Regions from separate parts of the Priestia sp. MDV22-iso46 genome, predicted to be linked through region 1. Evidence: a T-box and tRNA genes for the amino acid it is inferred to sense, from the RefSeq annotation. Region 1 holds a T-box; the other holds one or more tRNA genes.

Region 1 (7,066 bases):
ATGTCAATACACAGATCATGGCCACTGTGGTGTAATTGAAGACGGAAAAATCTTAAACGATCCTAGCCTTGACTTATTAGCGCGTACAGCGGTTAGTCAAGCTAAAGCAGGAGCGGATATTATTGCGCCTTCAAACATGATGGACGGTTTCGTGGCAGCTATTCGCCACGGTCTAGACGAAGGTGGATTTGAAGATGTGCCCGTGATGTCTTATGCAGTTAAATATGCATCTGCTTTTTACGGACCATTCCGCGATGCAGCGCATTCTTCTCCTCAATTTGGAGACCGTAAAACATATCAAATGGACCCAGCCAATCGCTTAGAAGCACTTCGAGAAGCAGAATCTGATGTCGAAGAAGGAGCAGATTTCTTAATTGTAAAACCAGCTCTATCATATTTAGATATTATGCGCGATGTGAAAAATACGTTTAATTTACCGGTAGTGGCTTATAATGTGAGCGGTGAATATTCAATGATTAAAGCGGCAGCTCAAAACGGCTGGGTAAATGAAAAAGAGATTGTTCTTGAAAAATTAATTAGCATGAAGCGTGCAGGAGCGGATTTAATTGTAACGTATCATGCTAAAGACGCAGCACGCTGGTTATCTGACAAGTAATTAAGGAGGCTTACACATGAGAAGTTATGAAAAGTCAAAAGCAGCTTTTTTAGAAGCGCAGCAATTAATGCCGGGTGGAGTAAACAGTCCTGTTCGTGCATTTAAATCAGTAGATATGGATCCTATTTTTATGGAACGAGGAAAAGGCGCTACGATTTACGATATTGACGGCAACAAATATATTGACTACGTCTTATCATGGGGACCTTTAATTCACGGACATTCCAACGATCAAGTAGTTGAAGCAGTAAAAAAAGTAACGGAATCTGGTACAAGCTTTGGTGCACCAACATTAATTGAAAATGAGCTTGCTAAGGTTGTTATTGAGCGCGTTCCTTCAATCGAAATCGTCCGTATGGTGAGTTCAGGTACGGAAGCAACGATGAGCGCACTGCGTTTAGCACGTGGCTATACGGGCCGCAACAAAATTTTAAAATTTGAAGGCTGTTACCATGGACACGGTGACTCTCTTCTAATTAAAGCTGGCTCAGGCGTTGCAACGTTAGGCCTACCAGATAGCCCGGGAGTGCCTGAAGGAATCGCTAAAAACACGATTACAGTGCCGTACAATGATTTAGAAAGCGTACAATATGCTTTTAAAGAATTCGGAGATGACATTGCCGGAGTAATCGTTGAACCGGTAGCAGGAAATATGGGTGTGGTACCGCCTCAGCCAGGTTTCTTACAAGGGCTTCGTGATATCACATCTGAATATGGCTCACTGCTCATTTTTGATGAAGTAATGACAGGGTTTCGCGTAGCGTACAACTGTGCACAGGGCTACTATAACATTACGCCTGACTTAACTTGCTTAGGAAAAGTAATCGGTGGTGGTTTACCAGTAGGTGCTTACGGTGGTAAAGCAGAAATTATGGAGCGAGTTGCACCAAGCGGCCCGATTTATCAAGCAGGTACATTATCAGGTAATCCGCTTGCGATGACAGCTGGATACGAGACGTTAACGCAGCTAACACCTCAATCCTACGATGAGTTCATTCGTAAAGCAGATCGCTTAGAAGAAGGATTGATGGCAGCAGCTGAAAAATATGATGTGCCGTTTACGGTAAACCGAGCTGGTTCAATGATCGGTTTCTTCTTTACAAACGAACAGGTAATAAATTACGAAACAGCGAAAACATCGAATTTAGATTATTTTGCAGCTTACTATCGTGAAATGGCTAATGAAGGCGTGTTTTTACCTCCTTCTCAATTCGAAGGAATGTTTTTATCAACTTCTCATACAGATGCAGACATTGAACATACAATTGCAGCAGCTGAAAAAGCTTTTTCGAAGTTACGTGGATAAACAGATAAATAAGATTGACTTTTATATCAAAGCTTACGGAGTATTCCGTAAGCTTTTTTAGTTTTAAAGACATATTTTAATTTATTTGTTCATACATCTTTAATGACCGCGCTATTACCTGGCGGGTGTTGGAAGGGGGAGAACAATTTGTCGCAGGATAATTTATCATGTCTGCGTTTTTCCGTAGAAGAATCAGTATGGTTTCAAAAAGGACAGGAAGTCTCACAACTTTTGTCTATCTCCTTAGAGCCTCAAGTATCTATTCAAGAATATGACCAATACGTGTCTATTCGAGGAGCATTACAATTAACAGGTGAATACGAAACGTACGAGGGAGAGCACTCGTTACGCGAATATACAAATGAGAATCAAGTGCAATCTATCTCTGTCCGTGAAGACGGAACGGCTGAATTATCACATCAATTTCCTGTTGATATTACCATTCCTAAAAATCGTATTCAAAGTATTGAAGATGTATATGTATCTATTGATTTATTTGATTATGAATTGCCGGGCACAAATCAGCTGCAGCTAATGGCTGACTTGTCCATCACAGGGTTGTACGGAGAACAGCATGAAGAACGAGAAGAAGAGGAAGAGTTTTCGGAGGAACAGCACATCGTCTCCTATGAAGAAGTGGACGATGCTGAAGAAGTATATACTGAAAACGTTGCTCAAGAAGAAGAGGAACAAGAGGAACAAGAGTTTGACGTAAGCTATCGTGAAGCTCCCGCACTTTTAGAGGCAGAGGCTATTGAAGAAGATCATTCAGAAGAGCCCCCTAGTTATTTTTCATCTGTATTTAAAAAAGAATCTCGTGCTGAGCCGGTCGTGGAATATGAAGAGGAAGCATATGAACCATTTGAAGTCGAAGTGAAAAAAGAGGCCCAAATCGAGGAAGAAAGAGAAGACAACGTGATTGAGCTCTTTCAGCTTCGTCAAGAGCAAGAAAGCTTCGAAGAATCGAAAGCTAGTGAATTGAATACGTATGCTGACGTTCAACAAGAGACTGAGCAAGAAGAAGCTGAACAAGAAGAGGAAAAGATTATTGTTGAATTTCGGAAAGAAGAAAATGAAAGCGGCCGAAATGAAAACGCCCTTTATTTAACAAAGCTCTTTTCGCGGGAAGAAGAAGCTTTTTCAACGTGGAAGCTTTGTATTGTTCAAGACGGAGATTCGCTTGATACGATAGCAAACCGCTATAATACGAATGTACAAAACATTTTACGAGTAAATAATTTAGAAGATGAATATGAGCTGGAAGAAGGAAGCATCTTAAATATTCCCGTTCGTTAAAGTCGGAAAGAAAACAGTTTTGACGCATATAATGTCTTAACTGTTTTCTTTATTTTTTACGAGGAAGGAGAATATAGATGCAGCGGACAGTAGCAGACTACAAAGTATTGTTAAAAGAATATGACTTAGATGTTGACTTTATCGAAGACTACGGAAAAGTAAAAAAAGTCTATACGAAAACCGGCGTGTTTGCGCTTAAAGAAATGGCGAATCATCAAGAGCGAAATCAAAACTTCATTCAAAAGCTGCAGAACGTGTATCAAAAAGGATGGATGGGATTTGTCCCTATTTATCAAACGAAGCGTTCTCAGCCCATTGTTTCAGATGAAAGCGGCTCGTATTACTTAATGCCGTGGCTCCCAAATAATCCGACCGAAGAGCGTGATATTCGATATCATAAATTATTTCAAGAGCTTGCTAAGCTTCACGGCGCTTCGGCGCAGGAAGTAGAAGTGAAAAAAGAAGATATAGAAAATCATTATACATCGATGAAAGAAACGTGGGAAAAACGTCAGGAAGAGCTGAAGCAGTACGTAGTAGAATACGAGAAGAAAGTTTATATGTCCCCGTTTGAATTGCATTACTGTACATTTTATTATGAAATGACAAGAGCGCTTGAATTTGGTTTTGGAAAGCTCGATCAGTGGAACGATGAAATGGAAGAAAAGGAAAAGATCCGGCTGGTTACTTCTCATGGAAAGCTATCGGCTAAACATTTTATCTATGACGAGCGGGGAAATGGTTTTTTTATTAATTTTGAACATGCAAAAGATGCTTCACCGATTTATGATTTGGTCTCATTTTATTTCCGTACTCTTCGCACATACCCAGTAACTACCTATGACAGCTATGAGTGGTTTAGTACGTATGAAAAACATTTTGCTCTCAGAGAAGAGGAACGGCTGCTTTTGCACAGTTATTTGGCGTTTCCAGAACCCTTGTATCAGTGCATCGTTCAATATAGGCAGCATAAAGAAAGTAAAACAGAGCTTGAACATATGCAGTCATTTATTCGAGCATACTGGCTGACGAAAAACATTGAACAGCTCAATATTAAAATATTTGAAGTAGATCAGCAAAAAAAAATGGCAGCGGAAGCAGCTGCACAAGCCCAAGCGAACGAATAGCGCTTGGGTTTTTAAATCCAGTCGGAATATAAAGCAACCGCTAGTATGGCAAGCAATGCCAACAACAGTACATCAAAGGTTGTAGGGAAAAATAGTGTACGTATACCTTGAAAAATTGTTAAAGGAACAATAAACTGTCCACAAGCCGCTCCTGCTGTTTTGAGCCACCGCTGCAGCTGATACGAATTTACATTTATTCGTTTCTTCATTTGTACATGCCCCTTTCAATCCACGTGCCCAGGTTAAAGTAAGTATATGAAAAAAGAAAGAAATGGTGACATTTTTTTGAGTGGGCTCTTCATTTTATTTCCAAAATTAGCGAGCGAATGAAAAAATAAAGAGCAGAACAAAAAAATTATGAATATAATCATAAAAAAATGGAGAAGATTATTGACGATTCAACATTTTTTCATATAGTATAATTAAGAGAAATTCATACATAAATACAGTGAATAGGAAGAGTACGGGATGTTCGTCTTTCAGAGAGAGAAATCAGTTGCTGTGAGATTTCTTAAGAATGTGCACTCGGAATGTCGCCTATGAGTAGCTTTTTTGAACAGCTGCATAGCTCAGTAGAAAAAGCCGGTTAATCAACCGTTATGAAATGAAGTGTATAGGCTTATCAAACGGGATACGTCTATAAAAAAAGGTGGTACCGCGAAATCAACTCCTTTCGTCCTTTTATTAGGAAAGGAGTTTTTTTATGTTTATAAAAGCTTTACACAGTTTCTAAGGACTGAAACTTTATATTATGGAGGTATACATTATGTCTGAAAAAGAAGTGACTCTTCCAACGAAGTATGATCCAAAAGCCGTTGAAGAAAATCGTTATCAGTATTGGTTAGACGGGAAGTTTTTTGAAGCAACAAATGACCCTGAAAAAGAGCCATATACAATTGTAATTCCACCCCCAAACGTAACGGGCAAGCTGCATTTAGGCCACGCTTGGGATACAACGTTACAAGACATCTTAACGCGTATGAAGCGCATGCAAGGCTATGACGTTTTATGGCTTCCTGGCATGGACCATGCGGGGATTGCAACGCAGGCAAAAGTAGAAGAAAAGCTTCGCAGCGAAGGGAAAAGCCGCTACGATCTAGGCCGCGAAAATTTTGTAGCCGAAACGTGGAAATGGAAAGAAGAATATGCAAGCTTTATTCGCCAGCAGTGGTCGAAGCTAGGACTTGGCTTAGACTATTCACGCGAGCGCTTCACGCTTGATGAAGGCCTTTCTAAAGCAGTGCGCGAAGTATTCGTAACGCTTTACAAAAAAGGGTTAATCTATCGCGGAGAATATATTATTAACTGGGATCCAGCTACAAAAACAGCTCTTTCAGACATCGAGGTTATTTACAAAGATGTACAAGGTGCGTTTTATCATATGCGCTATCCGTTGGCAGATGGTTCTGGACATATTGAAATCGCAACAACTCGTCCTGAAACAATGCTAGGAGATACGGCTGTAGCTGTTCACCCTGAAGATGATCGCTATAAGCACTTAATTGGCAAAAAGGTTGTCCTTCCGATTGTAGGGCGTGAAATTCCAATCGTAGGCGATGATTATGTAGATATGGAATTCGGTTCTGGTGCGGTGAAAATCACGCCTGCTCATGACCCGAACGATTTTGAAATTGGAAACCGTCATAATTTAGAGCGTATTTTAGTGATGAATCAAGACGGTACGATGAACGACAAAGCAGGTAAATATGAAGGAATGGATCGTTTTGCTTGCCGTAAGCAAATTGTTAAAGACCTTCAAGAAGACGGTGTATTGTTCAACATTGAAGACCACATGCATTCAGTAGGTCACAGTGAACGAAGCGGTGCCGTTGTTGAACCTTATTTATCAACTCAGTGGTTTGTAAAAATGCAGCCGTTAGCAGATAAAGCAGTAGATCTTCAAAAACAAGAAGAAAAAGTAAACTTTGTGCCTGATCGTTTTGAAAAGACATACTTACACTGGATGGAAAATATTCGCGACTGGTGTATTTCACGTCAGCTTTGGTGGGGACATCGCATTCCAGCTTGGTATCATAAAAAAACTGGAGAAGTATACGTAGATCATGAGGCTCCAGCAGATATCGAAAACTGGGAACAAGATTCAGATGTATTAGACACATGGTTCAGTTCAGCGCTATGGCCATTCTCAACAATGGGCTGGCCCGATGTGGATGCAGCTGATTTCAAACGCTACTACCCAACAAATGTGCTTGTAACAGGCTACGATATTATTTTCTTCTGGGTATCTCGTATGATTTTCCAAGGTCTTGAATTTACGGGTAAACGTCCGTTTGACGATGTACTCATTCACGGTCTTGTACGAGATGCTGAAGGTCGTAAAATGAGTAAATCACTTGGTAACGGTGTAGATCCAATGGAAGTAATCGAGAAATACGGTGCAGATTCTCTTCGCTACTTCTTATCTACAGGAAGCTCACCAGGACAAGATTTACGCTTCAGCTTTGAAAAAGTCGAAGCGACATGGAACTTTGCAAATAAAATTTGGAATGCTTCTCGTTTTGCATTAATGAACATGGACGGCATCACATTTGAAGAGCTTGATTTATCAGGCGAAAAGTCTGTTGCTGATAAATGGATTTTAACGCGCTTAAATGAAACGATTGAGCACGTAACAAAATTAGCTGACAAATATGAATTCGGTGAAGTTGGACGTATTCTCTATAACTTTATTTGGGATGATTTCTGCGATTGGTACATTGA
Region 2 (7,066 bases), on a different contig from region 1:
TCTTTAGTGCGTCCGTAATCGATTTCAGCTTCTTCTGTTAAAATGCCAAATACTACTCCGTTTACTCCAAGGTCTTTACATGCTTTAACGTCTTTTTTCATAATTTGAAATTCTGCTTCGGAATATATAAAATCACCGCTTCTTGGGCGAATAATCACGTTGATATCTGTATCAAGATGTTCGCTTGCATATTGAATGGTGCCGTAACTTGGCGTAGTGCCTCCTTGACTGAGATTGTCACATAATTCAATGCGGTCTGCTCCTAGCTTCTCTGCTTTTTTTGCCTGCTCATACCCTTCTACACACGCTTCTTTTATGTACTTCATACTCTCAGCTCCTTTATTGGCTGTATAAATAAAGCCCATCTTTAAAAAGATGGACTTCCCTCTGCTATTTAATCGCTTTATGAACTTTTAATTTCTTTCCTTTAATTGTCTTGTTCTTCATTGCTTGTAACACTTTGGTACCTTTTCCATTCAGAATCTCCACATAAGAGACGTTTTCTTGAATCGTAATAATTCCAATATCGTCCGCGGTTACTCCGTCTAATTTCGCAATTGTTCCTACAAAATCGACCGCTCGAATTTTCTTTTTCTTTCCTCCGTTAAAATACAGCTTCATAATGTCTTTATTTAATGACTCGCTTTTATCTTTTTTAACTTCTGGACGCTCATTAATTTTTTCAGTAAAAGCGGATGCTGCCTGCTGTACTTCTTCTTTAGAAGGAGGAGTAGATGTTGGAATTGAAAAGCCGATATATTCCTCAATTTCCGATAGCATTCTCTTTTCATAAGGCGTTACAAATGTGATAGCCTTCCCTTTTTTACCGGCACGTCCCGTTCTTCCTGTACGGTGAACGTAGCTTTCTTTTTCTAACGGAAGATCGTAGTTAATAACGTGTGTGATATTATCAATATCAATTCCTCTCGCAGCTACATCTGTCGCCACTAAATAGCGGAATTTACCTTTTTTGAAATCATTCATAACCTCAAAACGGTCTTCTTGCACCATTGCCCCGTGAATTTTATCACAAGGATACCCAAAATCATCTAAATCATCTAACAGCGTATTTACCTGCTCTTGCGTGCGGCAAAAAATGATGCAGCTGTCAGGGTTTTCTACTGTGGTTACGTCTTTCAGCAGTTCAAATTTACGTTCGTTTTCTACTGATATAACAGAATGGTCAATCGTACTTGTCGTTAATCCATTTGCTTTGATTTCAACATCAACCGGCTTTTTCATATACTTGCGAGAAAGCTCTTCAATATCTTCAGGAAGCGTAGCGGAGAAAAGCATCGTTACACGCTCACTAGGAAGATGTTGAATAATTGCTTCTACTTGGTCAATAAAACCCATATTTAGCATTTCATCTGCTTCATCAATAACCAAATAACGAATTTTCTCTAATGCAAGCGTTTCTTTTTCTATATGATCAAGCACTCGTCCAGGCGTACCTACAACAATATGTGTTTTTTGCTTTAACTCTACTTTTTGCTTGGCAAATGGTGATTTTCCGTAGACAGCTGCTGCTTTAATTCGCTTAAAACGGCCGATATTAGTAATATCTTCTTTTACCTGTGCAGCCAGCTCTCGTGTCGGTGTTAACACTAAGGCCTGGGGCTTATTTTCTTCCCAATTAACTAATTCACACAGTGGAATACCAAAGGAAGCCGTTTTTCCACTTCCTGTTTGAGACTTCACGACCACATCTCTTTCTTCTAGCGCGATGGGAAGCACCTTGCTTTGTACTTCCGTGGGATGATTGTATTGCAGGCTAGAAAGCGCCTTAGCTACCTTGTCACTAAGACCATATTGACTAAAACTTCTTTGATTCATTTTGTACCCTCATTTATTTTAAATTAGTGATTATCTTTATCATGACCTGATGCACTATGTTTCATTATACTTTAATTCTTCTATACGCGCTCAAGATTTAATATAGCATTGATTTGTCAAACAAAAGAGAAAAGCCGCTCTCTTATTAATAAGAAAACGGCTTTGGTATGAGCGATGAGGGATTCGAACCCCCGACCCCATCCCTGTCAAGGATGTATTCTCCCACTGAACTAATCGCTCGTGATATGTATTGACTTTATTATAGAAAGAGTTATCCAATTTTGTCAACTATTTTTCCACAGTTCCCAAGTTGGAAGGATCGTCTTTACTTTTGATAAAATAAAAACATGCCATAAAGGAGCGTGACGGGATGAAAGCGCATATTGAATTTTATTTTGATTTTGTCTGTCCACTATGTTTTCTAGCCACTAAGCCTTTAAGAGAAGTCATTAAAGAACAAAAAGCTGAGATTGAATGGAAGCCTTTTGAACTTTGTCCTGAGCCAGCCCAGCAGATGGAGCAAATAGAAGATTTTTTAGAGAGACCTTGGAATCAATCGATAGCTCCCTTAGCACAACAGCTGCACGTAGAAATAAATATGCCGGACATGCCTCCAGTCCCGCGCACTCATTTAGCACATGAAGGCTTTCATTTTGCTAAAAAACATGGTCAAGAAATTGCCTATGTAGATGCTGTTTTTAAAGCTTATTGGGAAGAGGAAAAAGATATTAGCCAGATTGAAGTCTTAGCAGAAATCGCTGATTCCTTGCATTTAGATCAAGAAATATTTACACGTATCTTAAAAGACCGGACGTTCGAACAAGTTCATAAAGATAGCTTAGTTCATGCGTATGAAGATGCTCATGTAACGAAAGTACCAACTTTAAAAATTGGCAGCCGTGTATTTCAAGGATTCGCTTCCAAAGAGACACTCGAAAAAGCGCTGTTCCATGAACGTTCTGCTAAAGACAGAGAGAAATGATTTACTAAGAGGTGCATTTGATGAATATTAATTATTATTTTAGTCGGTTTTTAGCTAAGAAACCGGATAGCCCAACGTATGAAAGCTTAGCTGCTTTACAGAACAAACACATGCTTCATGTTCCTTTTGAGAACTTAGATGTTCTGTCTCAAACCCCTATCATAATTGATTTAGAACGAATTTTTCAAAAAGTAATTGTAAATTTGCGTGGAGGATTTTGCTACGAATTAAACGGTCTATTTGGCTGGCTGTTAAAAGAAAGCGGATATGAAGTCTCTTACGTTTCAGCTACCGTCAAAAAACCCGACGGCACGTGGACCATTGAAGGAAGTCACGCTACAAACCTTGTGATGGTTGAAAATCAATCTTACATCGTAGACGTTGGATTCGGAGATTCTGTGCGCAAACCAATGCCTCTAAATGGCGAAGTAGTAAGAGATGTAAGCGGCTCTTATCGTATGACAAACGTTGCTGAGCATATGTATGATTTGCAGCGATGGGAAGATGATGTATGGAAAACGCTGTACCGTGTGTCTACGCTTCCTAAGAAACTGACTGACTTTACTCCCATGTGTGAGTTCAATCAAACGTCAGCCGATTCTCCGTTTGTACACAAACGTCTTGTTACGATCGCAACCCCTATAGGGCGCATTACCCTCTCTGGTGAAACGCTAACTGTAACAGATGGAGAAAAAAAGACGAAAAGGAACGTTTCAGAAGAAGAAATACCTGATATTTTACAAAATCATTTTTATATTATTAAAGGATTTTATTAATATCTCCTTACACGAAAAACCGGCCTCTTATGGGGCCGGTTTTTGTACAGGAGTAATCATCCTGTTTTCTACAGGCGACTTTAAAATAATTGAGGTATTCACATTTCCATAAGGAATCAGTTCATCCACTAGCATTCTAAGTCCATCCATTCCAGACACGGCTGCTTTGATAAAGTAAGAAACCGGTCCAGTTACGCGATGACATTCAAGCACGTCTTCATTTTGCTCAATAAAGTCTTCAAATTCCTCCGGTTTTCTTTTTAATTCGCTTACTTGAATAAACAGCTGTGTATCTCTTCCTAAAGCTTTCGGAGACACCGTAGCGCTAAAACGCTGGATCACTCCTCGTTCCTGAAGACGCTGAAGTCTTTCTGATACGCTTGGACGGCTAAGAGCCAGCTTTTTTGATAAATCACTAATCGTCATACGTCCGTCCCTTTGCAAAATAGACAATAGTTGTGCATCGATTTGATCCATACAAACCTTTCCTTTCAAAATGAATATAATAAATAAAATCTTTATTCAAGTTGATAACAGAACAAGTATTATTTCCTTCATTTATACATGTGTTTTCTTTATTTAATATCCTATCATTAAAGTAGATGATTGAAAATGAAAATTCCGAAAAAACAAACAAAGGGGTTTATTTATGAAAAAAGTTTTATGGATTATTCTTGGATGTACGATTGCAAGTATTGGTGTTCTTATCTTGCGGCACTCTCACGTAGTGACGGGGGGAACAGCTGGTCTGTCTCTTAGCTTGTCATATGCCCTTTCCTTATCGTTTGCGGTGATCTTTTTTCTCATTAATATTCCTTTTTATCTCTTTTCCTTCTTTCAAATGGGATGGGAATTTACCGCCACAACTATAGGATCAGTGTCTTTGCTATCGCTTCTCACTTCACTCGATCACTTGCTTCCTTCTTTTACACTTCCCAGCCTGATGGGTGCTGTTACGGGCGGACTAATTGCCGGCCTTGGCTTATCCATTTTATTTATGAACGGAGCTTCTCTCGGCGGTGCTAATATTCTAGCGTTATTCGCACAGCGAAAATTCGGCTGGGATCCTGGAAAAGTGAATTTTTCATTTGATTTCCTTGTCGTGCTGTCGAGCATGTATTCAATTGGACTTTCAAAAGGAATTTTCTCTGTTATATCCATTGCGATTACAGGTTTTGTCATCAGCTACTTCAAGCAAAAAATTGCTTTACACAATCAACCGACATCCGCTTCTGCCACACAGCCTTTAGATAATGCGCTTTCTAAATAAAAACCACGATTTAGCTGTGGCTAAATCGTGGTTTTTATTTACATTTTTTCTACTTTTATAAAATCAAATTGGGCTTCATACCCTGCTCCTTGAGGACTACAGGCATAAATACCAACTTGAACAGGTTCTTTGGCTGAGTTCAATAAGTGAGCGAGTCGGAGCTGAGTCCAAGAATCTCCATCACTTGAATAACAAACGGTGTAATCATCGTTTTTGCGCTGAATTTTAAAATAAAGCGCTGATTTGTTTTGAGTAAAATTTTGACTGGACCAATCTGAGAAACCCTGGTTGGTTACGACTGCTCCTAATTGGTTAGGACCATCGGGATTGTATTCAACTGACGTTTTGATCCACGTATCTTTTGATACACGAATCATGAGACCTGCTTGATCGTAGCGATTAACTGGATATGTATGCACCTTTGTCATGATTTCAAAGTCGCCTTCTACTTCACGGTAAAGAAAGTGTCCATTGTCCGCTTCAAAGCCATAATGAGTACGCTGCCAAAAATCCGTTTTAGCGTCTGTTTTAATCACTAATCGATTCGTTTCTGTGTCAATTTGAAATTGAGCTGGTGGACAATACCAAGAAACGTCTGAATCTAATTTTCCTTCTGAAAAGTTTGTGAAAAATACTAGTTGATTACTCACTCTCTGTCATTCCCTTCTTAGAAGCTATTATTCTTCTATTTCTATTTTGCCATAATTTAACGAATAAATAAAATATTTTGATTATTTTTCTTGTAAATTCTTTTCTTTCATAAAAAATAAGACTCTTTTACATAGAGTAAAAGAGTCTTATTTTTAAATTAATGCATTTAGAATAAGTGCTCCTGCAAAAGCAATAAAGGATAGAAGCGTTTCCAGAACGGTCCATGTTTTGAACGTTTCTTTCACTGTTAATCCTAAATACTCCTTCACCATCCAGAAGCCAGCATCATTAACGTGAGAGAACATTAGTGAACCCGCACCCGTAACGATAACAAGCAGTTCTAAGTTAACACCGGACATGTGCTCAATGATTGGTGAGACAATACCAGCCGCTGTTGTTAATGCAACTGTTGCTGAACCTGTAGCAATACGGATTAATCCAGCAATTAAAAATGCAAGCACAAGTGGTGATAGAGATAGATGTTCAGACATTTGACCAATCGTTGTACCTACTCCGCTATCAATTAATACTTGTTTGAAGCCACCCCCTGCACCAATAATTAAGACAATAGATCCTACAGGAAGCAAACATTCTTCCGTTAGTTTTTTAATCACATCTTTTGTCATACCTTGACGTTTTCCAAGCAGGTAAAACGCTGCAAAACAAGCAATTAAAAGTGCAATTAATGGACTTCCTATTAATTCTACAAACTTCACTACGCCGCTTGGCAATCCGTTAATAACAGGTGCTATAGCTGCTAAGACCATTAATAGAACGGGCAGTAAAATGACAAAGAATGAAACGCCTGTACCAGGAAGATCTTTTGATGTTGTCGTAATACGAATTAGATCAGGTTCTCCTTCTGGAATCACTCGTTTGTGAATCCATTTTGCAAAAACTGGTCCAGCGATAACTGCAGCTGGAATTGAAATGATTAATGCGTATAAAAGCACTTTCCCCGTATTTGCTCCGTAAATACTAATAGCTGCCATCGCTCCTGGATGAGGAGGAACGAGACCGTGAACAATTGATAATCCTGCAATAACCGGCAGAGCAATCAATAATATATTTTGTTTTGTCGTTTTATGAATGGAAATAACTAAAGGCAGTAGAATTAAAATTCCTACTTCGAAGAAAACAGGAATACCAATAATGAAACCTGCTACTAGCATCGCCCATGGCAGTCTTTTCACACCGAATATTCTTACGAAATAATCCGCTACCTGCATGCCGGCACCTGAATCGGCCATCAGCTTACCTAAAATTGTTCCCAACGCTAAAATTCCTACTAAGTGGCCTAAAACACCGCCCACTCCCGTTTCGTAAGCGCCAACAATTTTATCCATTGATAACCCAGAAGCAATTGCCAAAAACAAACTCGCAACCGTTAAACTAATAAACGCATGCCATTTAAAAACTGAAACACCTACAATAACAATAACAATTGCGGCAACTGTAATAGCTAATAAGTATGCATCCATCTTGCTTTCCACCTTCCCTTTAAGTAAACGCTTTCTCTATGTAGCAAAAAAGCTCTACACCCTGTGAATT

The links. The T-box of region 1 lies ahead of AC4NPH_RS12250 (valine--tRNA ligase). A T-box ahead of a tRNA ligase gene usually reads a tRNA of that ligase, here a tRNA-Val.
Region 2: it has a tRNA-Val gene. The T-box ahead of AC4NPH_RS12250 (valine--tRNA ligase) is inferred to sense a tRNA for this amino acid. The anticodon was not compared.

Annotation. Positions count from the first base shown of each region.
Region 1 covers NZ_JBZVWT010000002.1:69,503-76,568, forward strand. The annotation lists gene hemB (porphobilinogen synthase) at 1-616, shown strand, start outside; gene hemL (glutamate-1-semialdehyde 2,1-aminomutase) at 633-1,922, shown strand; gene spoVID (stage VI sporulation protein D) at 2,070-3,218, shown strand; gene ysxE (spore coat protein YsxE) at 3,296-4,345, shown strand; gene AC4NPH_RS12245 (YszA family small membrane protein) at 4,357-4,554, opposite strand; T-box leader at 4,785-5,029, shown strand; gene AC4NPH_RS12250 (valine--tRNA ligase) at 5,112-7,066, shown strand, end outside.
Region 2 covers NZ_JBZVWT010000001.1:2,217,658-2,224,723, forward strand. The annotation lists gene AC4NPH_RS11205 (copper homeostasis protein CutC) at 1-326, opposite strand, end outside; gene AC4NPH_RS11210 (DEAD/DEAH box helicase) at 391-1,836, opposite strand; tRNA gene AC4NPH_RS11215 (tRNA-Val) at 2,005-2,076, opposite strand; gene AC4NPH_RS11220 (DsbA family oxidoreductase) at 2,207-2,818, shown strand; gene AC4NPH_RS11225 (arylamine N-acetyltransferase family protein) at 2,839-3,594, shown strand; gene AC4NPH_RS11230 (Lrp/AsnC family transcriptional regulator) at 3,622-4,071, opposite strand; gene AC4NPH_RS11235 (YitT family protein) at 4,244-4,864, shown strand; gene AC4NPH_RS11240 (DUF1349 domain-containing protein) at 4,903-5,514, opposite strand; gene AC4NPH_RS11245 (GntT/GntP/DsdX family permease) at 5,668-6,996, opposite strand.